2 regions of the Solibacillus isronensis genome follow, and region 1 is predicted to be linked to the other one. Evidence: predicted binding sites of a transcription regulator. Region 1 holds the regulator's gene; the other holds the start of a gene.
What was found. The regulator LexA, encoded in region 1, represses DNA repair genes until DNA is damaged. The targets are predictions, from matches to a motif close to CGAACATATGTTCG.

Region 1 (16,635 bases):
TTCGGTGTAACGATTGGCTCGATGAAACCGTTTGTAAAACAAATAAAAATAGACCAGGAACTGGCCGAACAGCTCTATGCTACAGGCAACTATGATGCTATGTATTTCGCAGGAATTATTGCGGATCCGAATGCAATGACTGAGGAAGATTATGACCGCTGGATGGAACAGGCCTATTTCTATATGATTTCGGATTATGTTGTGGCAGTAACTCTGGCGGAATCTGATATTGCGCAAGAAGTAAGCGATAAGTGGATTGCCAGTGGTAAGGATCTGAAAATGTCGGCAGGGTGGCATTGCTACTGCTGGCTTCTCGGCAATCGTAAAGATGAGGAATTTTCAAAGGAAAAGTTAATGGACATGCTCGAGTATGTAAAACAAAATATCCGTCAAGCACCGCAGCGCACACAGGTGGCGATGAACAATTTTGTCATGACAGTCGGTGTTTCATTTAAACCTTTACATGATGAGGCAGTGCAAATTGCAAATGAGATCGGACCAATTGAAACGAAACGGGAAGGGAAAAAACCGGGTTTGCTTCATGCTTATGAGGAAATTGAAAAACAGGTGGAAAAAGGGCGAATCGGTTTTAAACGTAAATATGTACGTTGTTAATTGTAAAGAGTTATACCTTGTTTTTTCACAATACAATTGTATAAACTAAAATTATGGGAATTTCAAGGAGGCTTATTACATGAAAAAAAGTATTGCTATCGATATGGACCAGGTACTAGCTGATTTTTATTCGAAATTACGTGTGACATATAACGAAAATTTCGGAACAAATTTTACAGATGAAGAGTTTCTTCTGACGACACAGCGCGATTTGCCTCGAGAAGATGCGAAGAAATTATTTGCAATATTAAATGAGCCTGACTATTTCAGAGATTTAAAAGTACTGGATGAAGATGCGATTAAAGTCATTCAAGAGTTGCAGGAACATTATGAAATTTTTATTGCGACAGCTGCAATGGATGTACCGGGTTCATTTACAGCGAAATACGACTGGTTAATGGAGCATTTACCCTTTATTAAAACACAGAACATTGTGTTTTGCGGAAATAAAGCGGTAATACATACCGATTATTTAATTGATGACAGCCCACGCCAACTCGCAGCATTCAAAGGGACAGGTATATTGTATTCGATGCCGTACAATCGATCAGAAGAAGGTTTCATGCGTGTTCATAACTGGAAAGAAATTAAACAGTATTTTATAAAACAAATGGAAAGTGTTTAATAAGTAAAGGGTTGCGATTCTGCAATCCTTTTTTATTTTTGTAGTCATTTCGTATAACGCAATAGTATAATTTAAATTATTGGAATTATCTATAAATTATAAGGGGATAAAAAGAATGAAACCGATTATTGGATTAACAATGTATGATTTTGACAAGAAGTTGGATATTAATAACACGTATTTAATTTCAATTGAACAAGCGGGAGGTATACCGATTTGTATACCGAATGCTACAGAAGAAAACGTAAATGAGTTATTAGATCTAATTGATGGCCTCGTATTAATTGGTGGAGCGGATATAGATCCATTGTTGTTTAATGAAGAACCGCACCGTCATATCGGAAGTGTTGTACGGAAACGTGATGACAGCGATCTTTTATTGATGAATGAAGCCTATAAAAGACAAATGCCTGTTCTCGGTATTTGCCGCGGACAACAGATTATGAATGTCGCATTCGGGGGGAAGATAATTCAGGATATACCATCACAAGTAGCGAACACAATTTTACATAAACAGCCTTCAAAGCGAGGGGAACTGGCACATACCGTTGAAGTAAAGACACCTAAATTTAAAGAGATTTTTAAAGAAGACTCATTCCGTGTAAATACATTTCATCATCAATCGGTTGGAAAGCTGGGGAAAGGGCTCGTTGTTTCGGCACTTGCTAAGGACGGCATCATTGAAGGGATTGAACATGAATCGCATCCATATTGTGTCGCGGTGCAATGGCATCCGGAAGAATTGGCTCCGAACGGTGATGTTTATGCACAGCGCTTATTTAATAGTTTTGTAGAAGCATGCAATAAATAACGAAAGGCTTAGTCGTTCGCGGCTGAGCTTTTTATTTTGTAAATAAAAAACTTGCCGATTCTATTAGAATGGCAAGTTGATGATTAATGGATATTTCGATAGAGGCCGACCACTTTACCTAAAATAGAAACTTGGTTGACAATGATTGGCTCCATTGAGCTATTTTCAGGCTGTAAACGGAAATGGGTTTTTTCTTTGTAAAAGCGCTTAACAGTTGCTTCATCGTCTTCCGTCATTGCTACGACAATCTCTCCATTGTTCGCAGTAGACGTTTTTTTAACGATCACATAATCCCCATTTAAAATCCCGGCTTCAATCATGGATTCTCCCATAATCTCAAGCATAAATAATTCCTCTTCCGGTGAGCCGTAAGCATCCGGCAACGGGAAATATTCCTGGATATCCTCGATTGCAGAAATAGGCAGACCAGCTGTAACTTTACCGATCAGCGGAACATGAATGACACCTTGTTTTGCGATATTCATCTCTTCCTGATCCAATATTTCAATGGCACGCGGCTTTGTAGGATCACGGCGGATAAGCCCTTTACTTTCTAAACGAGCTAAATGCCCGTGGACAGTTGAACTGGAAGCTAAACCTACTGCTTCTCCAATTTCGCGAACTGATGGCGGATAGCCTTTAGCACGAACTTCCTCTTTTATAAAAGTTAGAATAGCTTGCTGCCGCTTTGAAATTTTTTGTGTCAACTAACTCACCTCTTTATCATGCTATTTTTCTTAAAGTAAGTATAGCAGTATGCGAACATGAATGCAAACATAAGTTCGAAAAAACGGTTGACAAAAACATACGTTCGTATTATTATGAGAACAAACATTCCGAACATACATTCGAAAGAGGGTTTTTCAAATGAAAAGAGTTAAATTAAATGGCTTCACATCAATGTTTCTACTATTCTCTGTACTTATGATTGCTTTATTCATGATGCAGGATGATAAAATTGAATTATACGAACACGTAAGCATAGAGCATGGCGATACTTTATGGTCGTTGGCAGAACAATATCGTGGTAAAATGGCTAAGCATGATTGGATCAATGAAGTAAAAAAGGAAAACGGAATGCTGGATGAAAAAGTTGTTTTTGGACAAGTATTGGTTGTGCCTGTAGAAAAAGATTCACAATACATAGCTCAGCTGAATGAATCCTCCGATATGCAATTGATTAAAGTAGCGAGAGGGAACAATGATAAAAACTAAAGCAGTAATCTATTGCCGTGTCAGTACGGATAAAAATACACAAGAAACATCGCTAGTGCGTCAGCAGGAGGAGCTGACAAAATACGCAAAATCATTCGGCTATAAAGATGTGGAGATTTTCATGGACCAGCATAGTGGATATGATGTCGATCGAGACGGATTACTCGACATGCTTGACTACATGAAAGAGTACGGTATTAAAGCATTATTTGTACAGGATGAAACCCGTTTAGGGCGAGGGAATGCCCGTATGGCAGTGCTGCACCTCCTGCAAAAATATGAAGCGACAGTATATACATTGAATGATGCAGGTCCTGTCGTATTAAACGAAATGGATACAATGCTGCTCGAAATTTTAGCGATTGTCGAAGAGTATCAGCGCCGTATGCATAATGCAAAAATCCGCCGGGGAATGCGCCGCGCTGTAGAAAATGGCTACCAGCCGCAAAATAATTTAAAAAACCGCGGTAATATTGAAGGGCGTGAACGAAAAGAAGTGCCTGTCGAAGAAATTGTTCAACTGCGTCAGAAAGGCTTAACCTTTGCAGAAATTGCTACGACTTTGTCTGGCTTGGGCATTTCTATCAGTAAAGCGACCGTACATAGAAGATATATTGAATATATGGAGCGACTTGAAGAGTAAACACTTGTTTTCAAGTCGTTTTTTTTATACCTTTGTAGTAGGTAGGAAGAAAGGTGAGATTCAAATGTTATCAAAAGAAAAATTAGCTCGCATTAACGAGCTTTCTAAATTAGCGAGAGAAGGTAAATTGACGGAAGAGCAGGCGAAGGAACGTACAGCGCTGCGCAAAGAATATTTAGATACTTTCCGTACTACAATGCGTGATACAATCGAGCATGTAAAAGTAATTGATGAAGAAGGCAATGATGTGACACCTGAAAAATTAAAACAAATTAAATCACAGAAGAAATTCTTAAACTAATAACATTTCATTAATATGTCACATTTAATATAAAGTATGACATATTTTATAGGACGTTTTTAGAAATTATTGTTTTCTTGTGAAAATTTGTCTACACTATAAAATGTATAAATATCGTACGAGGAAAGGATGTCACATAATGACACAACAGATGGATCAGTTAGCAATTAACGCAATCCGTACACTATCAATCGACGCAATTGAAAAAGCAAATTCAGGTCACCCAGGTTTACCAATGGGTGCTGCACCTATGGCCTATACATTGTGGACGAAGCATTTACGCCATAACCCTCAAAATCCTAATTGGTATAACCGCGACCGTTTTGTATTATCAGCTGGACATGGATCCATGCTTTTATATAGTTTATTGCATCTAGGTGGCTACGGTTTAGAGTTGGAAGAAATCAAAAACTTCCGTCAATGGAATTCAAAAACACCGGGACATCCTGAATATGGTCATACAGTTGGTGTAGAAGCGACAACTGGTCCATTAGGACAAGGTATTGCAATGTCAGTAGGTATGGCTATGGCTGAACGTCACTTGTCAGCAACATACAACAAGCCAGGTAAAGACATTGTAGACCACTATACATTTGCACTATGCGGTGACGGTGATTTAATGGAAGGTGTTGCTGCAGAAGCAATTTCTCTTGCAGGTCACTTAAAATTGGATAAATTAATTGTACTATATGATTCAAATGATATTTCACTTGATGGTGATTTAGAAAAGTCATTCTCGGAAAACATCCAAAAACGTTTCGAATCATACGGCTGGAACTATTTAAAAGTTGCAGACGGTACAGATATCGTGGAAATTAATTCAGCTATTGAAAAAGCGAAACAAAATACTGGCGGCCCAACTGTAATCGAAGTGAAAACTGTTATCGGTTTTGGTTCTCCTAACAAATCTGGTAAAGCAGATTCACATGGTGCGCCACTAGGATTTGATGAAGTTACTTTAACAAAAGCTGCATACGCTTGGGAACATGAGCCATTCTTCGTTCCAACTGAAGTATATGATACATTTAAAGCAGCTAGCGAAGTACAAGGTGTACAAGCAGAAGCAGCATGGAATGAATTATTCGAAAGCTACAAAAACGAATATCCAGAACTGGCTGCACAATTTGTAAACGCAATGGAAAACAAATTACCGGAGAACTTTGCATCTGAGTTACCTGTATATGAAGCAGGTACTGCAGTAGCTACTCGTTCATCATCTGGTGATGCAATCAATGCAATTGCAAAAACAACACCATCATTCTTCGGTGGTTCTGCTGACTTGGCAGGATCAAACAAGACAACTATTAAAGGCGCTGGCGATTTCTTTGCAGAAACTCCGGAAGGCCGTAACATTTGGTTTGGTGTTCGTGAATTTGCAATGGGCGCTGCACTGAACGGTATGGCATTACATGGCGGTTTAAACGTATTTGGCGGTACTTTCTTTGTATTCTCTGACTATGTACGTCCAGCAATTCGTTTATCTGCATTAATGGGATTACCTGTAACATATGTGTTTACACATGACTCAATTGCAGTAGGGGAAGATGGTCCTACACATGAGCCAGTTGAGCATTTAGCATCATTACGTGCAATGCCGAATCTTTCTGTTATCCGTCCTGCAGATGCAAATGAATCTGTAGCTGCATGGAAATTAGCTGTAGAGAGCAAATCAACGCCAACTGTATTAGTATTATCTCGTCAAAACTTGCCGGTATTGGATCTTGCGACAGAGACAGTATACGATGGTGTTGAAAAAGGTGCTTATGTCGTTTCAGCTTCATCTAAAGAAACACCGGATGCCCTGTTAATTGCAACAGGTTCTGAAGTTGGCTTGGCAGTAGAAGCTAAAAAGGCACTACTTGCAGAAGGAATTGATGCATCTGTTGTATCAATGCCATCAATGGACCGCTTTGAAAAACAGTCCAAGGAATACAAAGAATCTGTATTACCAAAAGCTGTGACGAAGCGTTTAGCAATTGAAATGGGTGCATCACTTGGCTGGCATAAATATGTTGGCTTTGAAGGCGATGTATTGGCAATCGATAAATTTGGTGCATCGGCTCCAGAGAAAATTGTGTTAAAAGAATACGGCTTCACAGTAGAAAATGTAGTTGCGAAAGTAAAAGCACTTTAATTCGAAGCTCAAAATGTCACTTGTCTACTATGGCAAGTGGCATTTTTTTATTTCTAAATCAATCGGAAGCCCGACTTATTGTATAGGTGACAAGAAAAAAGCTTTGGCAAAAAGAGCTGAATTCAGATACAATAGGCCCATACAGATAATAGGATAACGTGCGATTTTACTGAAGGAATGGTACGATAATAAAGAAATATGGAAGTATCAGATGAAGGATGTGGATGAATCATGACAGCAGAAAATAAGCAAAAAGAAATTACTACATATATCGAACAGACACTTTATTTCCTGTCGAATAAAGCGGATCTTGAAAAATTCCAAACAATGCTTCAAAAAAATATCGATGAAAAAAGAGCTTCCTCCACGTCAACGACTGATTTTTATGATCGATTAATGTTAAATATTGCGTATTATGTGGAGAATAAAATGGCATGGACAGATCTTGTTCGGGAAACATTCAGTTCAGGAAAAGTGCCAACCGTTCCTTATATCGAAAATGAATTAATGGCACAGCAAATGCAAATCCGCCACAGTGTCGGAGAGAAAATGGACGATTACAAGAAAGCATTCCATCAGCAATATGATGCATTAAAGGTAGAGGATGAAGATGTGATTTACGATTATGCTTATGCATCCGTGGAGCATGCATACCGTATTGATTTTTTGACAGTTGCCTGTGCTAAAAATGCAAATATTTTAACAGAAGGCGATATCGAGGAAACAATCAAATTGCTGGATGGCTACATGGCTTATTACACGGACCAGCTTGTCAATAAAATGACGCTTTCTTAAAAGGAGATATAAAATGAACACACCATTTATTTATTTACACAAAGCACCTAAAGTAGATGCAGATAAGCAACCTGCGATTTTCTTGCTGCATGGATTAGGGAGCGATGAAAATGATTTAATACAACTTGTTGATTCGTTTTCAACAAATTGTCATATTTTTAGTTTGCAAGGACCGATTAAACATCGTCCGGGCTATGCATTTTATACATTTGAAGAAGAGGGTAAGCCGAATCGTGCCATTTTCGATAAAGTGCTGAAAGGTATAGAATTATTTATTAAAGAAGCTATTTGGGAATTCAATTTGGATGAACAGCAAATTTATGTTGTTGGCTTCAACCAAGGGGCAGCGATGGCACAGTCACTTGCGATGGTGATGGGCAATGCCATTCGTGGAACAGCAGCATTAAGCGGTTATTTACCGGAATTCGTTGCGCTTGAATATAGTAAAAAAACGATGGATAAATCTAAAATCTTTATTTCTCACGGGGAATATGATTATGATTTTCCGATTGAATGGGCAGAGCATGCCGTTCGTTTCTTCAATGACTATGACACGGACGTTACATTCAGAACCTATCCGGTAGGTCATGGAGTGAGCGAGCAAAATCTACATGATTTAATCGTATTCTTATCGAAAGATTTACCGAACACTATAAACTAAGAAAACAGCTGACGGAAGGTGATTTACTTCCCGTCAGCTGTTTTTTTCGTGTCCAGCAATTGTTCTGCTTCGGTAATAGACATCGGTTTATAGAAATAATAGCCTTGACCAGCAGGACAGCCAAGTTGTTGAAGCATTGCCAGTTGTTCTTCTGTTTCAATCCCTTCGGCAATGGGGCGCATTTGAATATTTTTCGCCAATTGGATAATCGTTTGTACGATTGCATACATCCCGGGTTCATCCATAGCGCTGATAAAGCTGCGGTCAATTTTGATTTCAGAAAAGGGCAACTGCGGTAAATAGCTTAATGAAGAAAAGCCGATACCAAAATCGTCGATTGAACATTCAATGCCCATAAGTCTTAGTTGATTTAGAATCTCTTTTGCTTTTTTAAAATCCACCAACTCAATGCTTTCCGTTACTTCCAGCTTTATATAATACGGTGGGACATTATATTGGTAAAATATATCCCTTATATTTTGCAGGAAATCCGGATCGTAAAAATGGTCCGGCGAAATATTGAGTGCAATCGGTAAAATCTTTTTATTCTCATTTATACGATTTTGTAGCCAGATAAGGATCTGTTTAAAGTTTAGTAAATCAATGGCTTTAATTTTTCCCGTTTGTTCAGCGATTGGGATATATTTTACCGGTGAAATGAAACCAAGTTTGCTCGAATTCCAACGAGATAATGCTTCAAAACCTTCCACTTCGATTGTCTGAAAGTTAATTTTAGGCTGCAAATAAACTTCAAATTCTTCATGTTGAAGCCCATAAGCCAATTGATTGAGGATATCCATTTCTTCCGTCAATTGTTTCGTACTATTATCTTCATATACTGCATAGCTCGTCCCAGTACGCTTCTGTGCATTGGATAAGGCGATATCTGCCTGATGAATGCTCTGCTCGACTGTCATCGACTCATTGAAGACTGTATAACCGATCTTTAATGTAATATAGATTTCTTTACCATCGATAATATATGGCAATTGTGTTATCGATTCAAGCTGCTGATTATAGGCAAGGAAGCAATCGTTTTCGTCAACTTTTCCGAAAATAAGCGAATTTGAAAAGCGTGAAATCAGTGAATCACTTTCCGGAAAATATATTTGCATACGATCCGCCACTTGACGGAGTAAGTCGGCTCCAGCGTTTCTTCCGTATAAATCAACGACCTTATTAAATTCAGTAGGATGTAGAATTGCGACTAATCCCGAGTTGCCAACATTGATCCATTCTGATAATTCAGATTTGAAATAATGCAGGTTTGGTAAATTTGTTTCAACATCAAAAAAGGCGAGTCTGCTAAGCTCAATTTTTTGTTCAGCATACTTAATTGCTAATTGGATCAGTAAGGCCAATCGATTTAAGTAATTAATATCTATTTGCTTTAATTCTGTTGGATCCTGATTGAACAGGGTCAAAATGCCGCTTACTTCATTTTGAGGAGTTAAAATAGGCTTTGTCCATGAACCTTGAACAAAATTAAGATGCCAATGTTTAAAAAGATCTATATGGTGATCTTTGGGAGCAAAGTCTTTTAAATAAACTGCGTTTGAATTCAGGCTAGTGTTAGGTGTGATTTCCAGTATATTAAGTTCATTAATAATTTCCAATGGCAATGAATGCGTACCTAACGATTTAATTTCACAATTTTCATCAAAAATGTGAATGGCACAATACACATCGCGAATATAGAAAAGTTCAATCTTCTCGGTAATTAAATTTAAAATGGACTGCAGGTTATCTTCATGATCAATCGCTTCATAAACTTCATGCTCCAATTTATAAACCATTTTATTTAACTCTGCTTCCGTTGTATCTTCGCAAGTTAATAAAATATACTGAATCACGTTGTCTTCATTTCGAATCGGATGCAGTATAATTGTGTTCCAAAAAGCGGATCCTTCTTTCGTATAATGCAAAATCGTAAATTTTTTCGCTACACCTGATTTTAAATGTAAATTTAATTCTTCAATAGAGGTTTCATTCGTTCTGTGTCCATTCAAAATATTGATATTTTGATGAAGTAATTCTTTCATTTCGAATGATGTAAATTTTAAAAAGTGTGGATTAGCATGTAAAATAGGTAAATTTTCATCATTTATATCAATGATGAGCGATCCTTTCGAAAGCTGGTTACTTAAGGTTTTTAGCCAATTAAATAAGCGGTCTTTTGATAGGGGTATAAATTGATCAATGGTCATTCTAACTTCCCCTTTAAAAAGTAATGTGTATTTTAACTAAAGTATAACAAAATTCCTATAAATTTAAAGTGAGATTATATTAATATAAAAATATCCCTTTCAATTAAGTCTAAAGTACTTAATAAAAATTAGGGTATATTAAGGTATATTAACTATTTTAACGCAAAAAAAAGAAACTAGTAAATATGGAATTTACTAGTTACTGTGAACCTTATTTTCGATATTCATCGATTTTAGTTGTAATTTTATCTTTTACATCAGCAACTCTTTCTTGTGTTTCCCCTTTTAGCTGATCGCGCTGACCTTCGACTTGTAAAGAAGGATCATTTGTATTTTTACCGATTTCTTCTTTTACTTCACCTTTAATTTTGTTGCCTGCGCCTTTTAGTTTATCTGTAAATCCGTTTGACATAATATGACCTCCTAAAAGTTTAGATGGTAATCATATTCCCTCGTGTATTAATACTAAACAAAGTGGATAGAAAAGTCGGATTAGAGCAAAATTTGTGTGTAGGTTTTATACAAGTGATGAAGAATCTCCTGACCCACTTCTTTTATAAGTGTCTCACCATCCATTATCATGGATACTTTTGTTTTTGTTTCATCCATTGTGCCATTGTTAAAAGAAAGTATAACTTCTACTTCGCCATTTTCTTTTAACAGTTCTTTTTGGTACGCAGAAAATGAATGCTGGGCAAATAAACCGTTATTTTGCCAAGTACCTGTGATTTTCAATTGCTGGGTTTCACCGCTGTCGTCATAATTCCACTCGACATCGCGTAATATAGTCTTAAATAAGTCGTTAATAGTAAAAGTTTGATTGTCGAATTCAATTTCAGTAGCTCGAATGAAGTGGACATCGATTGAAATCGCTGAAGCTGCTTCATTTGCCTTTGAATTAATACCTGCTGCCGCCTCTTTTAAATCCGCTACCGTATCACCACATCCAGCCAATAAAATTACAGTAAATAATACTAAACTAAATCTCCTCATTAGAGTCCCTCCAATGCTGTCATTTCATTCATCTTACTAAATTGTGATGAAAGATTCGCACCGATTTTGAAACAGATTGTGAAAGAATTGTAACAGTTCGTTAATCAGTTGAATAAAGATATTCTTTTCCGAAATTGTTTGCATTGTCTGTACATGAATAACGTTCGCAACTCTGGGTATGATTAGAAATAGATACGAATCGCTTGGCGCTGAAAAGTCCATCATCTAAATAATCGAAAGTGAGTGATTTTTAATGCGGATTAATGATGAATTGCTAGACAAACTTGGAATTTACTTTGTTTATCATGAAGTGTATAACAAATATGGCATTACTTTTGAAAGCTTTGTTGATCGTTGGACAAGAGGAATTCTGGAAATATAATTTTGCGTGAGTAAGAAGTATTAATAGAACATAAATTCATTTCACAAGAAAAAAAGATGCGACCTAGTGGGAGGACGTGTCTTTTTTTTCTATTTTCTTTTTGGAAAAAGTTGTTTACGATGAAACTAACTACATAAATGACTAAAGGAGAACAGACAATGAAAGTACGTGAATTGGGTATAACGATTGGACAATTGCCTCCAGGTGATAAAAACTGCATTACCGATATTGAAGGTGTAAGTGTCGGGCATGTGACATTGGATTATCCGTTAAATGATTCAGGTGATGTTGCCTGTACCGGAGTAACGGCTATTTTACCTCACCAAGGAAATCTTTTCCGGGAAAAGATGACAGCAGCCAGCTATGTATTAAACGGATTCGGAAAAACAACCGGTCTCGTTCAAGTGGACGAACTTGGTGTAATCGAGTCGCCTATTATGCTAACTAATACATTTGGGGTACCTAATGTATCACAAGGGACACTCCAGTATTTACTTGAACAGAACGAAGAGATAGGAATTTCGACTGGTACCGTTAATATCGTTGTCGGAGAATGTAATGATAGCCATTTAAACTCCATCCGTCATTTTCCGGTAAAACCTGAACATGCAATTGAAGCAATACAGCAAGCTAAAACAGATGTTATAGAAGAGGGAGCGGTCGGAGCAGGAAAAGGTATGGTTTGCTTCGGCTATAAAGGAGGAATTGGCAGCTCTTCACGCATTGTTGAAGATAAAGCTGGTCAAAAATATACTGTCGGATGCCTTGTATTGAGCAACTTTGGGAAGGCGAGCGAATTTTTAACAGACCGGTATAACGTTACGGCTGCCAACGGTGAATCGACAATTAGCCCTACAGACGGCTCTATTATTATTGTAATGGCGACAGATGCCCCATTAAGCAGCCGCCAGCTGAAACGAGTTATAAAACGTTGCGGAATAGGGTTAGGGAGAACAGGCAGCCATTATTCCCATGGAAGCGGAGATATTGTCATCGGTTTCACAACAGCTCGTACAATACAACATCAATTCGATGGAGAACTCGAAAGTCGCCGGCAGATTAGAGAAGATCATGACGTCATGAACTCATTATTTATGGCAGCTGCCGAAGCGACAGAAGAAGCAATACTGAATTCTTTGTCTCAAGCTACAACTACAACGGGAAGAAATAATCACAAAGTCCAAAGTTATAATTTTGTCGAATAATGTATCTTTTCGTTAGGAGGTTTATTGAGTCTTTTGCATAACAATTATGTAGAAGGCTTTTTTCTTATGAAAATATAATATCTATTGGGATAATATGCTTTAAATCTTTTTAAAATAATGCTATTTATCAAAGGTTTTAGCGCTTTATAATTTTATTATTTTATTTAGAAAACTATTAGAAAAAACTTCCACAATCGAAATAAGTATGGTATTTTATAGATTATAAATAAAAGACTGAAAAATCTAAATCTTCGAAAATGTTATTCTGGACTGATGAATAAATATAAATGAAAGGAGAATCGTATAAATGAAAGTATATATAAGTGCGGATATCGAGGGAATAACGGGCACAACGGTATGGAGTGAAACCGAACTGAGTGCTCCGGATTACGCCCAGTTTCAAAAACAAATGACAAAAGAAGTGCTTGCCGCAATTGAAGGAGCATTTGCAGGTGGTGCTACTGAAATTTTACTGAAAGATGCACATGATTCCGGCCGAAATATTCTTATTGAAAACCTGCCGGAGAATGTAAAAATCATTCGTGGCTGGACGCAAGAGCCGATGTGCATGGTTGCGGGATTGGATAGCAGTTTTGACCGGGCGATTTTTATTGGCTATCACAGTGAGGGCGGCAGTGAGAAGAACCCGCTTGCACATACACTAAGCTTATTGGCTGATGTCAAAATAAACGGGGAATATGCTAGTGAATTTTTAATAAATACATATGCAGCAGCACTCCATGATGTACCGGTTGCTTTTGTCAGCGGAGATCAGGCATTGACAGAACATATTGCCCGTTACAATGACCAAATCGTCACATTCGCGACAAAAGAGGGAATCGGTCATGCAACAATTAATGTAAGTCCGCAAACGACATTAAAACAGACAAAATATCTTGTAGAACAGGCAATGAAGATTGAACGTACAAAGCTTCAAATTGAATTGCCGAAACACTTTACGGTAGAAATTATTTACAAGGATCATATTAAAGCATACCGGAATTCGTTTTATCCAGGCGCGGCATTTAAACCGCATAATACGGTCCAGTTCGAAACGACCGATTATTTTGAAGTGTTGAGACTGTTACAATTTTTAACATAAAGCAGGTGAATTTATGAAAATATCAAAGGTTGAGGTGGGGCTTGTCGAGGCACCTCTTATTACCCCGTTTAAAACAGCACTACGCACAGTACATAGTATAAGAAATATCGTCGTCTTTATTTATACCGACAACGGGCTAATCGGCATTGGTGAAGCTGCGCCGACCCATGTTATTACAGGTGAGACACTTTCATCAATCCGCTATGCGATAGAAGAAGTCATTGCACCATCGATTATCGGAATTGAAATTGATGAAATTGCGCTGCTTTGTCAAAAGGTCGATGCGTGTCTCTACCAGAATACGAGTGCTAAAGCGGCGGTCGAAATTGCGCTTTATGATTTATGGGCGAAACAATACAATGCTCCCCTATATAAATTGCTAGGTGGCTACCGAAAGAACATAACGACGGACATCACTATTAGTGTGAATGGAACGGATGAAATGGTGAAAGACAGTTTAGCAGCTGTCAAACGGGGCTTTTCCATTTTAAAAGTGAAAGTCGGGAAAAATCCGGTGGAAGATGTGGAACGGGTTATGGCAATTCGAAAAGCAGTAGGGCCTGATATTACGTTAAGAGTAGATGCCAACCAAGGATGGACAGCAAAAGAAGCTGTAAAAATCATTGGACAGCTTGAAGATAAAGGGGCAGATATCGAACTCGTTGAACAGCCTGTACACTACAGTGATGTGAAGGGCATGCAATATGTCACAAGCAATACGTATACAAATATTTTGGCGGACGAAAGTGTATTTTCTCCAAAGCAAGCGATCGAGGTCATTGAAAAGCGGGCCGCGGATTTAATAAATATTAAGCTGATGAAAACAGGGGGTATTTCAAAAGCACAACAAATTAACCACATTGCAGAGGCAAATGGTGTCGCTTGTATGATTGGCTGTATGCTTGAAACAAAAATTAGTGTCAGTGCAGCTGCACATTTTGCAGCGGCCAGCAAAAATGTCACAATGGTCGATTTAGATGGACCAAGTTTGTGCAGTGAAGATCCAATTGAAGGGGGGCCGATTTTCGAAGGGGAGAATATTCAGATGACCGATGCTCCCGGTATCGGGTTATTAATAGAGGCTTACTTAGCCAGATAGAAAAGAGAAATGGGGGAAATGACTTTGAAAAAATCTTTGTTAGCGTTACTTTGTATGTTTGTACTTGTACTAGCAGCTTGTGGTGATTCATCGGATTCTGGTGAAACATCGGAATATCGAACAGTGTATTCCGGTGAAATTAAAACGCTGAACTATTTAAAAACAGCGGAAACAAATGAATTTGCATTATCAGCAAATTTAGTAGAAGGATTAATAGAATATGACCAATACGGAGTAGTTAAGCCAGGATTAGCAGAAAGCTGGGAATCCAATGAAGATGCAACTGTATGGACATTCAAACTTCGCGATGATGTAAAGTGGGTAGACCATGAAGGTAAAGATGTAGAAAATGTTGTTGCACAGGACTTTGTAGATGGTTTGAATTATGTGCTTGATGCGAAAAACGAATCTTCGACAGCGTGGATTGCAACAGTCGTGAAAAACGGTGATGCCTTCTACAACGGCGAAGTAACGGATTTCTCGCAAGTAGGTATCAAAGCGATCGATGAAACAACACTTGAATATACATTGGAAGCACCGACGCCATACTTTTTATCGATGCTGAACTATGTATGTTTCTTCCCGGTAAATGGAGAGTTCTTAGCCGAAAAAGGCGATACGTTCGGAACAACTCGTGAGAATATTTTATATAATGGCGCATATATTTTAGATAAATTCGAACCTCAGAATGAGCGTGTACTTGTGAAAAACGACGCTTACTGGGATAAAGAAACAGTGAAAATCGATCGTATCCGCTATAAATACAATAAGGAAGCGGCAACAGTTGCACCTGAACTGTTCCTTCGCGATGAAATTGATGGGGCACTAATTCCGACATCCATTTTGGATGAATGGTTAAACAGTGACGACAAAAAAGATTTAGTACGCCAAAACACAAATAACTTCTACACATACTTCTATGCATTAAACTTTGATCCGCAATATGATGCAGAGTATGAGCCTGAAAACTGGAAAGTGGCAGTTAATAATAAAGATTTCCGTAAATCGCTTTATCATGCGCTTGATCGTGTATCCGCGATGTTAACAATTGAGCCTTACAATCCACAAGATTTATTGTCAAATACAATTACACCAAAGAACTTTGTGGATGTTGAAGGTGTAGATTACACAATGCTTGAACCATTAAAAGCAATTACAGAAACAGATTCATTTAACAAAGATTTAGCTCTTGAACATAAAGAGGCGGCATTGGCTGCGTTAGCTGGTAAAGCAACATTCCCTGTAAAGGTATTATTACCTTACAACTCAGGTTCACCTGAATGGGCAAACCGTTCACAAGTAGTGGAACAGCAGCTTGAAAACCTTTTAGGTGCAGATTACATCGATGTGGAACTATATGCAGGTCCTGCTACAGGATTCCTTGGTGAAGTACGTCGCCCTGGTAAGTTTTCGATGCTTGAAGCAAACTGGGGTCCGGACTTTGCTGACCCGTCAACGTATACAGATCCATTTTCAGAAGGCGGAACATATAACAAGCCGGAGATGGCAGAAGGTTATAACAGTGAATATAACAAGCTAGTCGAAGCTGCAAAAGCAGAAGTAGATCCGGCAGTACGTTATGAGCTGTTTGCAAAGGCAGAGGCATTTTTAATTGAGGAAGCATTTGTTATTCCGTACGCTGTAGGCGGCGGTGGTTATACTGCTTCAAAATTAAATCCATTTGAATCACAATATTCGCCATTTGGTGTTACATCCGAGAAGTTTAAAGGTCAGTCTATCCTAGAAAAGCCAATGAGTAATGAAGAATTCAAGTCTGCTAAAGAAGCATGGGAAAAAGAACGTGCGGAAGCATTAGCAAACACTTCTAATTAATACGTAGGCATTTT
Region 2 (16,635 bases), 610 kb from region 1:
GAGCCGTTTAACCCTAAAATAGCCCAATGCTGTCCCTTTTGAACATGCCAGCTTAAATCATTTAAAATCTTTTTGTCATTGCGATATAAATGGATATTTTCAATATGTATCATTTAAAAACACCTCCACTTACTACTATGCACCTTTTTTCATTGTCGTGAAAGTATTTTTTGAAAATTGTAACAATTTAAATGTAAAAAAAAGAAAGCAAACGCATAATGCTTGCTCTCCTCATTATTTATATAACAACACTTTCGACACCTGCTGCGCGGTGGAACAACTTTCCGTTCCATTTGAGTGCCCATTGTACGACAGGCCCTAAGCCGAACGCCATAAATACAGTACCGACTCCGACTGGTCCGCCCAATACAAAACCTAATACAGCAACCGTTACTTCCATTGTCGTCCGTGCACGGTTGACACTCCAGCCGAGGCGATGCACCAACAGCAGCATTAATGTATCACGAGGTCCTACACCGAGGTTTGCGACCATATACATCCCGCAGCCGAAGCCGAGCAGAACAACGCCAACAACAAACGCCAATGTTTGTTCTAACAGTGTATTCGCATCCGGTAATACTAACAAAAATATATCAATAAAAATCCCTGTCAGGAACATGTCCAAATAAGTCCCTGCTTTTGGCAATCTTTTTGTGAAAAACGTATCAACAGCCAGAATGAGCAAACCTAAAATAATCGACCACATACCGACCGTTAATCCCAAGTTTTTTTGTAATCCGATATGAAGGACATCCCATGACCCAACGCCAAGTATTTGTCCTTTGATCGTCAATGCGACGCCTAATGATAAAACAATGATGCCTGCAATAAAAAATACGCAGCGCCAATAAAATTCCTGTTTCACTTTCACATGTAATCCCTCATCAATCCTCGATATAATCCTTACTCATTATAACGATTGAATCGGCAAAAATGGATTTACAATAAATTCGAAACATTTGAACTTTTTGAGCGGCAAATTGTTTGTATTAGGAAGCGGAAATAGGGCCTTTATTTTTCGTACGAATAAGTTAATTCATCGGATGAATCGGCGACATCTACAACTAAATGATGTTCATTAAAAAACCATTCATCGGATTTTTCGATGTAGTAATGAATATCTTCCACAACCGTTTCAATACCTATTTCATGCGGCTGCTCCCGTGTCATCCCTAACGAAAACCCTTCATGAAAAGGTGAAGAACCTCCATACCTTGCATAAAAGCGAATAAAATCGCCTTTTTCTACTTCCATCTCTTGTTTAAACCAATTGAGTGCTTTTTCTGATAGTTTGATTTCCATATATTTCACCTCTACTGCCATTATGCAGTAAATAAAAAAAACTTACAAAGCTCGCGTTCTGAATTTTAAGTACAAAAAAAGACTGAAAGGAAACCCTTTCAGTCAATCGTTTAAAATCCTTTAATTTTCGGTTCAGTACCGGCTTTAATCCGCTTAATATTTTCACGGTGACGGTAAAAAATGAAGCCTGCCAGAACGACAACCAAAATGAATAATGCATATTCTCCTGTTATCATCCAATGACCAATTACATAAATAACCGCTGCAGCGGATACAATCATAGATGATAAGCTGACCATTTTCGTTAACTTTAAGGCGATGACAAATACAATGATTAAAATTAAAAATAACGGTAAATTATAGCCTAAAATAACACCGCCGCTCGTAGCAACTGCTTTTCCTCCGCGGAAACTAGCGAAAATCGGGAACATATGGCCAGCAGCCGCGATGACACCTAAGATTAAAGGATGGACAGTGCTGTCTGCGAAAAATGGCAATAACGGTAGCAATACCGCAGCCGTTCCTTTCAATATATCAATAAGCAATACGGCGATGCCCGGTTTTTTGCCTAATACTCTAAATGTATTAGTCGTTCCTAAATTGCCGCTGCCTTGTTGTCGAATATCCGTTTTGTAAAAAATTTTGCCAATCCATAAAGCAGATGGAATGGAACCGATTAAATAAGCACAAATAATAATTAATGCGTTGATCAAGTGTTGTGCTCCTTTCGAATTCAGAATTACTACTTGGTACTAATAGTATGTATTGAATATTTTACAATGTTTTTTAATAGAAGGAAAGAGGTATTATTTTTTCGTTCATCGTAAAAAACAGGGAAAAAGTTACATTTTATTGTTTGCTACTGAAGGATATGCTTTTAAACGTTCGTTTTTGATGATACAATTAATCTTTGCAAAGCCTAAATCAGTACCTTTAAACATTGACATCATGCATATTTGAGCGTACGATTAGGTAGTAAATAGAACGTTTGTTTGTATTTTTGGAGGGGATTACATTTGGTAAAAAACCAAGCCGGTATTTCGTATAATGAAGATGCCATTCAAGTATTAGAAGGTTTAGAAGCCGTACGCAAAAGACCAGGGATGTATATTGGTTCTACAGATAGTCGAGGTCTTCACCACTTAGTGTATGAAATTGTAGACAATGCAGTGGATGAAGCGCTTGCTGGATATGGAAATCATATCATCGTGAAGATTCATGAAGATAACAGTATTAGCGTGCGTGACCATGGTCGTGGTATGCCAACAGGTATGCATAAAATGGGTAAACCAACCCCTGAAATTATTTTCACCGTCCTTCATGCAGGCGGAAAGTTTGGACAAGGCGGTTATAAAACAAGTGGCGGTTTACATGGTGTAGGTTCATCAGTTGTAAACGCCTTATCAACATTTTTGGAAGTAACAATTTATCGTGATGGCCAAGTTTATCGCCAGCGCTTTGAACAAGGCGGGAAACCGGCTACATCGCTTGATATGATCGGAAAAACGAAGGAAACAGGAACACTTGTACATTTCCTGCCGGATCCAACGATTTTTTCAGTCGTTAAATATAATTATGATACATTGGCAGAACGCTTACGTGAATCTGCGTTTTTATTAAAAGGATTAAAAATTGAACTAATCGATGACCGCGGAGAAGGAAAAAATGAAATTTTCTATTATGAAAGCGGTATTGAAGCATTCGTCACATACTTAAACGAAGAAAAAGATGTATTACATCCGGTTAAATATGTTGAAGGTAGCATTCAGGAAATTGAAGTGGAGTTCGCACTGCAATTTAATGACGGCTATTCCGAAACGATTTTGTCATTCGTTAACAATGTCCGTACACGTGATGGCGGTACACATGAAACCGGCGCTAAAACAGCGTTGACACGTGTGTTTAATGAATACGCCCGCAAAATCGGATTACTGAAAGAAAAAGATAAAAACCTGGAAGGCACTGATATTCGTGAAGGTCTGACAGCAATTGTTTCTGTACGTATTCCTGAAAATCTGCTGCAATTCGAAGGTCAGACAAAAGGGAAGCTTGGTACATCTGAAGCACGCTCTGCCGTTGATACCGTTGTTTCAGAGCAATTAATGTATGTGCTTGAAGAAAATGCCGAGCTGTCGGCTTCTTTAGTGCGTAAAGCAATTCGCGCCCAACAAGTGCGTGAAGCAGCGCGTAAAGCACGTGATGATGCCCGTAACGGGAAAAAGAAAAAATCGAGTACGCTTCTGTCTGGTAAGTTGACACCTGCACAGTCGAAAAATGCTTCAAGAAATGAATTATACCTTGTAGAGGGTGATTCAGCGGGCGGTTCGGCGAAGCAAGGTCGTGACCGTACATTCCAGGCGATTTTGCCATTGCGCGGTAAAGTTATCAATACTGAAAAGGCAAAGCTGCAGGATATTATGAAAAATGAAGAAATTGCGACGATTATCCATACGATCGGTGCAGGTGTCGGTGCAGATTTCTCGGTGGAAGATGCCGCTTACGATAAAGTTGTTATCATGACCGATGCCGATACAGATGGTGCCCATATTCAAGTATTATTGCTGACATTCTTCTACCGTTATATGCGTCCGCTCATCGAAGCAGGAAAAGTGTATATTGCGTTACCGCCTCTTTATAAAGTATCAAAAGGGTCGGGTAAAAAGCAGGAGCTTATGTATGCCTGGACAGAACAGGAGCTAAGCGCCGCAACGAAAAAAATCGGCAAAGGCTATATTATTCAGCGCTATAAAGGTTTAGGTGAGATGAATGCCGATCAGCTTTGGGATACAACGATGAATCCGGAAACACGTACATTAATCCGCGTAAAAATTGAAGATGGTGCACGTGCAGAACGTCGTATTACAACATTGATGGGCGATAAAGTAGAGCCCCGCCGTAAATGGATTGAATCAAACGTCAACTTCGGCATGGAAGAGGATGCAAGCATTTTAGAAAATGAATTCATCCAGCATGAGGAGGTTAACGAATAATGAGTTTTGTAGAAAAATTTCAAGATCTGCCATTAGAAGAAGTAATGGGTGACCGTTTTGGTCGCTATTCCAAATATATTATTCAAGATCGTGCATTACCGGATACGCGTGACGGGCTAAAACCTGTACAACGTCGTATATTATATGCGATGTTCCATGAAGGTAACACTTTTGACAAACCGTTCCGTAAATCGGCAAAAACAGTCGGTAATGTAATTGGTAACTACCACCCGCACGGTGATTCTTCGGTGTATGATGCAATGGTCCGTATGAGTCAGGACTGGAAAAGCCGTCAGATGCTGGTTGAAATGCATGGTAACAACGGTTCTGTCGATGGTGACCCGCCAGCCGCAATGCGTTATACGGAAGCACGTCTTTCAGCGATTGCCGCAGAACTATTACGTGATATCAATAAAAATACAGTTGAATTCGTACCAAACTTTGATGATCAGGATATGGAACCAACTGTATTGCCATCTCGATTCCCGAATTTATTAGTTAATGGCGCAACAGGGATTTCGGCTGGTTATGCGACGGATATTCCGCCACATAATCTGCAGGAAGCACTTGATGCGGTTTTAATGCGTCTGGACAACAAAAACTGTACAGTCGATGAACTGATGACCGTTATTAAAGGTCCCGATTTTCCTACGGGCGGGATTATTCAAGGTGTTGATGGCATTAAAAAAGCATACGAGACAGGTAAAGGGAAAATTATTGTCCGTTCACGTACAGAAATTGAGCAGTTAAAAGGCAATAAAGAGCAAATTATCATTACCGAAATCCCGTTTGAAGTAAATAAGGCCAATATGATCCGTAAAATGGACGAGCTGCGCGTAAATGACCGCCGTTTAGACGGTATTTCCGAAATTCGAGATGAATCGGACCGTGATGGTTTACGAATTGTTGTAGAGCTGAAAAAAGATGTGCCTGCACAAGGAATTTTAAACTTCCTTTTAAAATCAACGGATTTGCAAGTTTCATATAACTTCAATATGATTGCGATTCATAACCGTCGTCCGATGATGATGACATTGCCGCTTATGTTGGATGCGTATATTGATCACCAGAAGGAAATCGTGCGCCGCAGATCCCAATATGATCTAACAAAAGCAGAAGATCGCTTACATATCGTTGAAGGTCTTATGAAAGCTTTATCCATTTTAGATGAAGTGATTGAAACAATCCGTGCATCGAAAGATAAACGCGATGCGAAAAATAACATTATCGAGAAATTCGGCTTTTCGGAAGAACAGGCAGAAGCAATTGTCAGCCTACAACTTTACCGTTTAACGAATACCGATATTACACAACTGCAAAAAGAGCAAGATGAATTACATGAACTTGTTGTGAAACTGAAAGCCATTTTAGAGGACGAGAAGAAGTTGATCCGTGTTATTAAGTCCGAGTTAAATGACATTAAAAAACGCTTTACTTTACCTCGCCTTTCTACAATCGAAGCAGAAATCGAAGAAATTAAAGTAACGCGTGATGTATTGGTCCCAAGTGAAGAAGTTGTCGTAACCGTAACAAAAGACGGCTATGTAAAGCGGACAAGTCTTCGTTCACACAGTGCGTCAAACGGCAAGGATTTTGCGATGAAGGATTCCGATTACTTGCTGTATGAAGCTAACTTGAACACGCAGCATCATTTACTCCTGTTTACGAATAAAGGGCACTACATTTACCAGCCGGTACATGAATTGCCGGATATTCGCTGGAAAGATCTCGGACAGCATATTTCAAGTATTGTGCCGATCGACTCAAACGAAGAAATTATCGAAGTCATCGGTATTGAAACATTTGAGCAACCGAATATGTATGTATTTACCGCTACAAAAGAAGGGCAAATTAAGCGGTCGGCACTTGCTGACTATATCGTCACTCGTTATTCGAAACCGATTAAGACAATGAATTTAAAAGGCGAAGACGAGATGATTTTTGCGCGTCTTGTTACGGATAAGGAAGAAGTATTGCTTTCTACAAACACGAGCTATACAATCCGTTTCCCTATGGAAGATCTTCCGGTAACAGGTGTGAAAACAGCAGGAGTTAAAGGGATTATTGTTAAAGAGGGCGAGTATCTTGCAGCGGTTGCATTATTAAATCCGGAGCAGGAACAAGAACTCGTTATTGTCACACAGCGCGGTGCCGTTAAACGAATGTTGTTATCGGAACTTGAACTTGGCACCCGGGCAAAACGCGGTGTCGTTATTTTAAAAGAGTTAAAATCGAACCCGCACCGTATTTATACAATTTTAGTTGTTAACTTTAGAAATACGTTTATAATCGAGACCGAAAAAGGTATACAGGAAACAATCTCAGTGACATCCTTAACGAGAGCGGACCGTTATTCAAACGGTTCACTACGGATTGATACAGAAGGCGATGGGGCAATCTGCCGCGCTTATGTGGAGAAAGTAGAATAAATTTGAAAGCGATTGGGCTAAGCCCAATCGCTTTTTTAATAAAAAGCAGAACTAGTCCATCCTCAAAATCTATGCGGTCGCTGTTTTTAATGCAAACTCTATTTTTCTAACCGAACTATCATTAACATGCTATTATTATTTATAACAAACAATAAAAATGGGTGAGTTCAATGCATATACATCAATTCGAAAAAAACGTTTCAAAAGTAATTTTGTCAAGAGGAAAGGATTACTATAACAAAAATCTCATTCGAGAATTTAAGCAAATTGCACATAATGCATGGCGGGCAAAAATTTTAGGTACGGATGAGTACCTTGTTTATATCGAGCTGAAAAATGATAAGATTGTCGAATCTTACTGTACATGCCCGTTTGATGGTACTTGTAAGCATGAAGTTGCGGCGTATTATGCGATTCGTGAAAGCTTGATACAGTCAAATGTAGAAGCCGTCGATTTTATGGCCTTCTTTAATGAAAAGACTAAGGCTGAACTGGTTGATGTATTAGTGGAGATTATGGAGCAATATCCATCTATACAGGAACGCTGGATACCGAAAAAAGTAAATGGTATAAAAAATGCAACTCACCTCATTCTACAAGCAGAAGAGAAAATTTTAAAAAGTGTGAATCAACTTTTTAAAAGAGGCTTTTGGCAAGCGGATGATTTTGAAGAACCCATTGAAAGCATCTTTGAAGTTATGGAACAAGCACAACAACTGACAAATGAAGATCCACTAACTGCATTTGCACTGTTTGAGGTTTGTTTTGAGCGAATTAGCGATATAGTAGATAATTGTCCTTCGTGGCTTTACGAGCAAACACTAGAAGAAATGTATCGTATTTTTTATGATAGTCTTCAGACAGTTCAATCCAATGAACAAGCAATCGAATGGACTAAATGGCTTTTAGTAAAGTTTGACCAAAATGTAAAAGTGAAAAAAGAGTATTTGTTTTTAATGGAAGCTGCCATAACACTTAGTCCTGTTTCCAATATGAAGTATCATATATTGGAAGCCTTACAGCATCATACCAAAAAAACTGGAGATAAGAAGCTGGCATATGACTTAGAATTTCAATTATTAAAGACTGTAGGCGCTGAAAGTGAAATAGAGTCGTTTTATAAAAAAGTCGATATTCATAGCACATTACGTGTACAAATGATTCATTTTGCGATAGACCGGAAACAATATGCAAATGCCCTTACTTTATGCGCAGAGGGAATTGAACAGGATGCAAGCTCTCTGCATTACCGGAATCAATATTTAATATCGGCGTTTTCCATTCATCAAATGATGGGCAATTTGCCAGCTCAACGCACAGTTGCATTTGAATTGGCATTAGGTGGTCAATTAGACGATATTGATCGATTAAAAAATCTTTATGATGGTGAAGAGGAATTACTACACGATATATTAAATGATTTAATTGAAATTCTTGAGCAACAGCAGCCACTCCCAAATCACTATCCAATCCTTTTAGAAAAGACTTATCAATGGGACCGATTATTAAAGTATTGTCAACAAGATATTGAGCGGATTTTACGATTTGGCCATTCACTGCAACCACATTACCCGCAAGAAGTTGAAATTTTACATGTACAACATATTTTAGCGCTTGCAAATGTTGCATCTAATCGGGAACATTACAGTCATCTTGCATCTATTATTACATGCTTGCAACAGCTAGGCTATCAGGACAGGGCTATAGAATTAAAAGCCTATTTAATTGAAACATATCCACGAAAAAAGGCGCTACATGATATATTAAATGCAATGAGCATACTATAACCACAATGCATAAAAGAATATGGGGCAGCATAATATAAAAGTAATTCATTGACATGGGAGGCATACTTTCATACAATGAAGTTAGTAAGATTCATGCGTGATGGATCTACAGTAGTACAGAGCGGTTGGGTGGCCCCCAATCGCTTTTTTATTTACCCTTTTATGATGAAAATTAAAAACACCACCTAGATGGCTAGTCTAAGTGGTGAAAACGAATTTTTTACAGCATCATTCGGAAAAAACGATAAATGGTATCGACAATACGAAAAATGTCTGTCGCATAACGAAAAATGGCGAGTTTTTCCTTACGCTTTTTTTCCGAAACAGCCTTAGCCTTTTCTTTGCGTGATGGATAAGACACAGTAGTACACCTCCTTTGCAAAAGGAGTCAGCTGGATGCTGCTTTACTATTGTACCATGAAATATTAAGGAGAATATTCCTGTTTTTAATAGAAAAAAGCATAGTAAAAGCGTCAAATTCCGGCAAGAAATTCTCCGGATGTTGACGCTTTTTTATTCGTAAGCATTTTTACAAAGGTCCATTTTTGTTCAGGCGGCAAAAGGATATTATTCTGTTTTACCACACCGATCGTAAATCCCGTATAATCTTCCTCGACGACAAACTGGTAAATATCCTGCTGTTCATCGTTCGTTCCTGTAAACTGGACGACATGCTGGCCACTTCGGGCGGTAAAGTACTCCCAATACGTCAATTCATAATGGCCATCAAATACTTCAGCAATGAGTAACTCTTCGTTAAAAGGCCACTGCTGCGCTTTTACATAATCGATATAAGGGGAGTTCGTCTCAATTTCTTTCCCGTTCAGTACAAAGCCGACAATACAGCCCATCACTACGACACAAATGAATACGCGTATATGCTGTCCAAGCATCATCGCTTCACTCCTCAAGATAGAATAGGGGAGATTTCACAAAACAGTGGAGTTATAAAAAATCAGCCTCTAACAGTGTTAGAAGCTGATTCGTTTTTCCTCAACTCGTCAAAGTAAGGAAGGTTATTTTTAGTGAGAAATGTCTTGTACAGAAATCCCTGTCTGAGCTTTTACTTCAACTTCACGGTATTTCAGATCATTTCTTTCTTTAGAAATTAATGTACCGATAAATCCGCCTAAGAAGCCAAGAGGTACAGAAATTAATGCAGGGTTCGTTAACATAATTAACGGTTCACCAACAAAGATTGCTTTACCTTCAACCGGATTCCATACGTTTGGAGATACGGCAACTAAAATCAATGCAGAGATTAAACCTGTTAACATTGCTGTAACTGCACCTGATGTGTTGAAACGTTTCCAGTAGATTGTGTAGATGATTACCGGTAAGTTCGCTGATGCCGCAATACAGAATGCTAATGATACTAAGAAGGCTACGTTTAATGTTTGAGCACCTAAAGCTAATAGAATCGAAACAATTGAGATAATAATTGAACCGATACGAGCTGCTTTAACCGCTTCTTGTTCAGTAACTTTACCTTTTTTAATAATTTGACCGTAAATATCATGTGATAGGGCAGAGGCACCAGAAAGTACTAAACCTGCTACTACCGCTAAGATTGTTGCGAATGCTACCGCACAAACGAATGAGAACAGAATGTCGCCGCCTAGCGCTTGTGCTAGTAGTGGGGCAGCCATGTTACCTGCCGGGTTTGCTGCTACGATTTCGTCTTTACCAACGAATGCTGCTGCACCGAAACCTAGGAAAATCGTTAATACATAGAATAAACCAACAATCCAAGTAGCCCAAATTACTGAAGAACGAGCTGTTTGTGCGTCTTTTACTGTGAAGAAACGCATTAGGATGTGTGGAAGACCCGCTGTACCAAGTACTAGCGCCAATAGCATTGAAATTGTATCAATACCATTTGTATAACGTAAACCTGGATTTAAGTAAGCTTCACCATGCTCTGTTACCGTTGTCATTTGTGTAAACATGTTCGCGATAGAGAAGTCGAATTTTGCTAATACTAAGAATGAAATAATAACAGTACCTAACATTAATAGACATGCTTTAATGATCTGTACCCAAGATGTTGCTGTCATACCACCGAATAATACGTAAATTGTCATCATGACACCAACTAAAAGTACCGCCATCCAGTATTCAATACCTAACAGTAATTGAATTAAGGCACCTGCACCTACAAGCTGAGCGATCATGTAGAACAATACGATTGTAATTGTAGATAATGCTGCTGTACCACGAACTTTTGCTTTATCGAAACGAGCTGTAATCATGTCGGCTAATGTGAATCGGCCTAAGTTACGTAATGGCTCTGCGACGATATATAAAACTACTAAATAGGCTACTAGGTAACCGATCGAGAAGAAGAAGCCATCAAATCCGAATAAAGCAATCGAACCTGCGATACCTAAGAATGATGCTGCCGATAAGTAGTCACCAGCAATGGCCATACCATTTTGCCAGCCCGTTAATCCGCCGCCAGCTGTGTAGAAATCCGACGCACTAGATGTACGTTTAGATGCCCACCAAGTAATGACTAAAGTTAAACCTACGATTGCTACGAAGAAGAATATCGCTGTAAAACTCATTTGCTTCTACCTCCTTCATATTCCGCAATAATCGCTTTCGCTTCTGCGTCATATTTATTAGCACGTGCTACATAGAAGTGAGCTAATCCCCATGTCATTACGAACAACCCAGCTGAATAAAGCCATACCCATGTAATATCACCAATCGCTTTTTGATGTAAGATATCTGTAAACGAAGTTAAGATTGGTAATAACATATAAAGTACTAAAAAGATTGCGGTAATCGACCATAAAAATGAATTCTTTTTCCTCGCCAGTTGCCTGAAAGATTGCTGTGATGCAATTCTCTCATAATCAATAATTGGCTTTTGATTATTCCCCATAAACATTCCCCCATTTTGTGATAATTATTACTGCTTAATGTACGTAAAATTCTGCTTTTAGGATTTTACATTTTCATTCTATTTTAGCTGTAACAAAATTGCAACACTTTTTAAATAAATTATGGGGAAAAATTTTTTGCAAAAATAAGTTTAATAGAGAAAAAATGATACATTAACGGGAGAATATTAAAATGTTATATTTTGGATAATCAATAGAAAGGTAGGATTTACATGGGTTTGGAGGGTCCTGAACATGAAAGAATTACAAAAAATCTGAAAATTAATTATAAGAAAGTATTATTCATTTCTATAAGTAAAAGTAATATTTAAAAAATAATTTATTTTACAAAAAACTAAAATCAGTATATTCGAAAAGTTATATTCATGTAAAAAATGGTATAAAAAAGCAAAAAACTGCTCAAAAATAGCAAATATTTTCGAGACAGTTTTTATTATTTTTAATCTATTGTTCTAATTTATTTTCTTATCATAATTAATGTGATACATCTTGTACAGAAATACCTGTATGTGCTTTAACGCGGATCTCTTTATAAACACGTTCTGCTTCTGCTTGTTCCACTTTGTGTGCTGTTAATATAGAGCCTAGGTACCCTGCAAAGAAGCTTAAAGGAATTGTAATGATGGCAGGTACCGCTAAGTTCACGATTGGTTCACCAACAAAAATTGCATTTCCTGTAGGACTCCAAATGTTTGGACCAAGCGCACCTAATATTAGACAAGATACTAAACCTGTTACCATTGCAGCAACCGCGCCGTTTGCATTGAATTTCTTCCAATAGATTGTATAGAGGATAACCGGTAAGTTTGCCGATGCCCCGATACAAAATGCAAATGATACTAAGAAGGAAACATTTAAGCTTTGCGCAAATAATGCCAAAAGGATTGAAACAATTGCAATGGAAATAGAACCGATTCTTGCAGCTAATACTTGTTGCTTTTCCGTTAATTTCCCGTCTTTCAGAATCTCACCATAAATATCATGCGAAATTGCTGATGCACCTGTTAATACTAATCCGGAAACAACCGCTAATATAGTAGCAAACGCAACGGCACAAATGAATGATAGTAAAATATTGCCGCCTAAAAACTCTGCCAATAGTGGGGCAGCCGTGTTACCAGCAGCATTTTCTGCGATGATTTTATCAAATCCGACGAAATGCATTGCACCAAAACCTAAGAAAATCGTCAGTGAGAAGAAGATCGCCGTAATCCATGTTGTCCATGAAATCGATGCACGCGCCGTTTTCGCATCTTTTACTGTAAAGAATCGCATTAAAATATGCGGTAAACCCGATGTACCGAGGACTAATGCAAGCATCATCGAAACCGAATCGATTGTAGATGTGTACTTCATACCAGGAACTAAATATTCGTCCCCGTAATTTGTGCTAACCGTATCAAACATTTTCACTAAATTGAAATCAAACTTTGAGAATACTAAAAATGCCAGTAATGTCGTACCGAACAATAATAGACCTGCTTTAATAATCTGTACCCAGCTCGTAGCCGTCATTCCGCCGAACAGTACGTACGTCGTCATCATGACACCGACAATTAAAACAGCCATCCAATACTCGATACCGAATAAAAGTTTAATTAATGCACCGGCACCAACTAATTGGGCGATCATATACAAAATTACGATAATAATCGTACCTGTAGCCGCTACACCGCGAATCCGTTTTTCATTAAAACGAGATGTCAGCATATCCGCCAATGTATAGCGTCCTAAATTACGCATCGGTTCCGCTATTATATATAGAAGAACTAAGTTTGCAACGACATATCCGACAGAGAAGAAGAAGCCGTCAAAGCCTGTTAATGCAATCGCTCCGGAAACCCCTAAAAACGCCGCTGCAGATAAGTAGTCACCAGCAATGGCAAATCCGTTTTGCCAACCTTTTAAACCACCGCCAGCTGTGTAGAAATCACTTGCTGAAGAAGTTCTTCTGGCAGCGATATATGTAACGATCAGTGTTAAACCTACGATACCAAGAAAGAAACCTGCTGAAACGAGATTCATTGTTATGCACCTGCCTTTTCATATTCTTGTAAAACAGCAGCTGCAGCTTTATCGAATTTAGATGCCATTTTTACGTAGAGTGTACATAAGATAATTGTCATAATGAATAGGGCAAGCGAGTATACCCATACCCAAGTAATGCTGCCGACAGCCTTCTGTTGTAACACAGGTGTGAATGCCAGCACCGGTAGTAAGATGTAAAATGTCAAAAATGTTATAGTTATTCCGAATAAAAATGTGTTTTTCTTCTTTACAAACTGATTGAATGCTTCCATGCGATCGATTTTTTCATAGTTAATGCCATCGCATTTCGCTGAGATTTTGTCCCCTAATTGACTCAACGGAATTCCCCCTTATGAAAAATTATTCTGTTTTAAACGGCATATTACTATTTGAATCCGTTAATAGTACTCATTGTAAGAGGGGATAGAGTATAATGCAATAACAATTTTTCTGAAAAGTTGGAATGTTTGAAATGGTAATGAAGTAGAATTATCAAGTTTTAAGGAGATAAAATTAAAGAAGATGTGTTTAAAATTTACAAAAGATTATTATTTGGGGAAAGGAAAATAATGAAAAACATATTTTAGCTAGAAATTAAATTACATAAAGCACGATATTATATTTCGACAATTAAAATATCTGTAATTTTAGCTGATTTCGTGTAATTCAGTACATTGTACTATAACACAAAATGGATAGTAAAAATCTGATATACTAACAATGCAAAAATTTTTATAAGACTTGAGGGAGTTTATTCATCTAGGTGAATCTGATTATTTACAAAACATGGAATGATAATATTAATATTTTGACCATGTGTGAGAAAAAACCCGAGATATTCCAAAAAACAAATCAGAAAAATATCAAATTGGAGGAATACGATGTTGAATTTGACTACGAAGCGGTTAACGTTCGAACGTTATACGGAAAAGGATCTTCCATTTGTGGTAGACCTCGTTTCGGACCCTTTCATGATGAAATTTATTGGCAATGGACAAATAAAGGATAAACATTATGCGATTCATTTAATTGAACGGATGCTTGAACAATATCAAAACTTTGGGGATTACGGGTTACATAAACTGTTTCATCGTCAAACGGGAGATTTTATCGGTCACGCGGGGCTTGTTGCACAAGTTATTGACGATACATTTGAAATTGAGCTCGGGTACTGGATTAAACGTACTTATTGGGGACAAGGCTACGGGTTTGAAGCAGCACAGGCCCTTGCAAACTATGCAGATGAAGAAATGTGGTTGCACCGGTATATTTCAGCGATTCAAGTAGGAAATGAAGGATCGAAAAGAATTGCATTAAAAAACGGGATGCATTTGGAGAAAACCATTGAAATGGACGGGAAAATGGTTGAAATATATGTTAAGCTCAATTCATTTGAAGAAGATGAAACGGAAGCATTATAAGAGGAGTATCGACACATTGTGAAAACGTATTTTGAAAGCTACGAACATTATAAAAGGCAAGGGAATTCAATCAAAACAACGACCATTACAGCAAAACAGTTGCTGCCTGCGCTTATTGCCCATATGGAGCGTATGGACAGGCAGTTTACGCTGCATATTATCGGCCAGCTGCCAATACCGATCGATTCTTTAATTAAGGAAGCTTTTGATCAGTGCCATCTAGAACAGCCATTTTATACCCAGCATTGTGAAAAGCGCAGCTACAAATATCGCCAATTAACGAAAAACCGGATTAAAGTGGAGTTTACGATGCGTTACCGTATGGCGCGGCAGGAAGAAAAATGGATAGTTGATGAAATTCAAACCATTTTAAAGAATCGAATACATCCAGACATGTCGGCGTTGCAAAAGGTCTTAATTGTCCATGACTATATCGCAAGAACCTATAGCTATGAACGTCATACTGAAGGTTCGCCATTTGCTGTGTATACATTTATGAATGAAAAACACGGTGTTTGTATGGCGTACGCGCTTCTTTTTGAAAAGATTATGGAAGTACTTCGGATTCCTTGTTATTATGTGATTGGAAAAGCAGCGGGTGAGGGAACAGAGGGGCATGCATGGAATATGGTGCAGATGGATGATCATTGGTACCATGTGGACGTGACTTGGGATGATATCGGCTCAATTTCTGGTAAAGAAGTTCGCTATCGCTATTTTTTAGTTGCGGATGAGAAAATGCGTCTTGATCATGAATGGAATGAAAATCATTATCCAATCTGTACGAGTACTAAATTTGAAGCATTTCATCGTTTATATGATGGCTGTCTTGTCAATAATAGCTTATATTATGCACATCCTGGAAATAGTTATTTGTATGAAATAAAATTTGCAGATTATCCTTTTCATGCAAAACAGAAACTTGCTGTTAACATTCAATTTTGTTTCTATATAGATGGATTTTTATATTTCAGGAATAATTCTCATAATAGTTATTTGTATCAATTTGAACTAGTTGCTGAGAAATTAACGCAGTTAAGCGCGGTAGCAGTTATACGAATCTATGAAACTGAAACATCATTGGAAGTCTTGTATGCAGATAAAACGACAGATAGTATTCAGAAGTTGATTTCAGCGGATACAGAAAGTGAAAATTCTCTAATAGCTGAAACAGATGAAAATCGCCTAGAAGTTCCGTTAAATACATTTGGGGACAGCTGGGTAGCTTCAGTTGAACAAGAAGCGGATTGTCAGCCAATGTTGTTTAAAAGCGCGGTTGGAATCGAATTGATTGTAGAAGATCGTTGCAAACAATTAACGGTAGATATATATATTAATAGAGGTTTACATATACAAATAACGAGTAACCGAAAAAATGTGGAATTCAAACAACCAGCACAATTGAAGGTGCCAATTGCGATAATACCGGGCTTGGAGCAGCAATTAAGTAAACAAAACATGTTGGAGTATTTTGCTGATGAAAAATTTATTTATATACAATTATATAAAAGCGTTACGATCCAACTGAAAATGAAAAAATAAGCGAATGGCCATAATTTAACGGGTCCGGTTAAATTATGGCCATTTCAGTAAAAAACGCATTTTGTCTCACTATTATAAGTATACTTTTGAAACGAGATGTAACTTCCTATAATATATATTATGACCGTGTCCCTATTTTTAAAATGAGTTGCAGCCTTTTCGCTCGCCACTTGGAAATTGATGTACAATTACAAGAACTTCGGGACACTCTATTTTTGGATATTAAT

Region 2: parE (DNA topoisomerase IV subunit B) is a predicted target of LexA. The motif match lies at 2,284-2,297, and genes of this name have one in related genera.

The regions. Positions count from the first base shown of each region.
Region 1 is NZ_JAMBOC010000001.1:389,416-406,050, forward strand. It holds gene M3166_RS01855 (DNA alkylation repair protein) at 1-615, shown strand, start outside; gene M3166_RS01860 (5' nucleotidase, NT5C type) at 695-1,240, shown strand; gene M3166_RS01865 (gamma-glutamyl-gamma-aminobutyrate hydrolase family protein) at 1,356-2,051, shown strand; gene lexA (transcriptional repressor LexA) at 2,135-2,758, opposite strand; gene yneA (cell division suppressor protein YneA) at 2,919-3,266, shown strand; gene M3166_RS01880 (YneB family resolvase-like protein) at 3,253-3,909, shown strand; gene M3166_RS01885 (DUF896 domain-containing protein) at 3,974-4,210, shown strand; gene tkt (transketolase) at 4,350-6,344, shown strand; gene M3166_RS01895 (DNA helicase) at 6,576-7,139, shown strand; gene M3166_RS01900 (alpha/beta hydrolase) at 7,153-7,800, shown strand; gene M3166_RS01905 (EAL domain-containing protein) at 7,824-10,007, opposite strand; gene M3166_RS01910 (CsbD family protein) at 10,219-10,419, opposite strand; gene M3166_RS01915 (23S rRNA methyltransferase) at 10,500-11,000, opposite strand; gene M3166_RS01920 (P1 family peptidase) at 11,541-12,587, shown strand; gene M3166_RS01925 (M55 family metallopeptidase) at 12,895-13,689, shown strand; gene M3166_RS01930 (dipeptide epimerase) at 13,703-14,788, shown strand; gene M3166_RS01935 (peptide ABC transporter substrate-binding protein) at 14,807-16,621, shown strand.
Region 2 is NZ_JAMBOC010000001.1:1,001,385-1,018,019, reverse strand. It holds gene M3166_RS05190 (ABC transporter ATP-binding protein) at 1-113, opposite strand, end outside; gene M3166_RS05185 (YczE/YyaS/YitT family protein) at 239-865, opposite strand; gene M3166_RS05180 (HesB/YadR/YfhF family protein) at 1,012-1,302, opposite strand; gene plsY (glycerol-3-phosphate 1-O-acyltransferase PlsY) at 1,413-2,015, opposite strand; gene parE (DNA topoisomerase IV subunit B) at 2,319-4,292, shown strand; gene parC (DNA topoisomerase IV subunit A) at 4,292-6,721, shown strand; gene M3166_RS05160 (SWIM zinc finger family protein) at 6,892-8,508, shown strand; gene M3166_RS05155 (hypothetical protein) at 8,729-8,869, opposite strand; gene M3166_RS05150 (hypothetical protein) at 8,982-9,404, opposite strand; gene M3166_RS05145 (solute symporter family protein) at 9,531-11,075, opposite strand; gene M3166_RS05140 (DUF485 domain-containing protein) at 11,072-11,398, opposite strand; gene M3166_RS05135 (solute symporter family protein) at 11,892-13,442, opposite strand; gene M3166_RS05130 (DUF485 domain-containing protein) at 13,445-13,783, opposite strand; gene M3166_RS05125 (GNAT family N-acetyltransferase) at 14,327-14,866, shown strand; gene M3166_RS05120 (transglutaminase domain-containing protein) at 14,885-16,408, shown strand.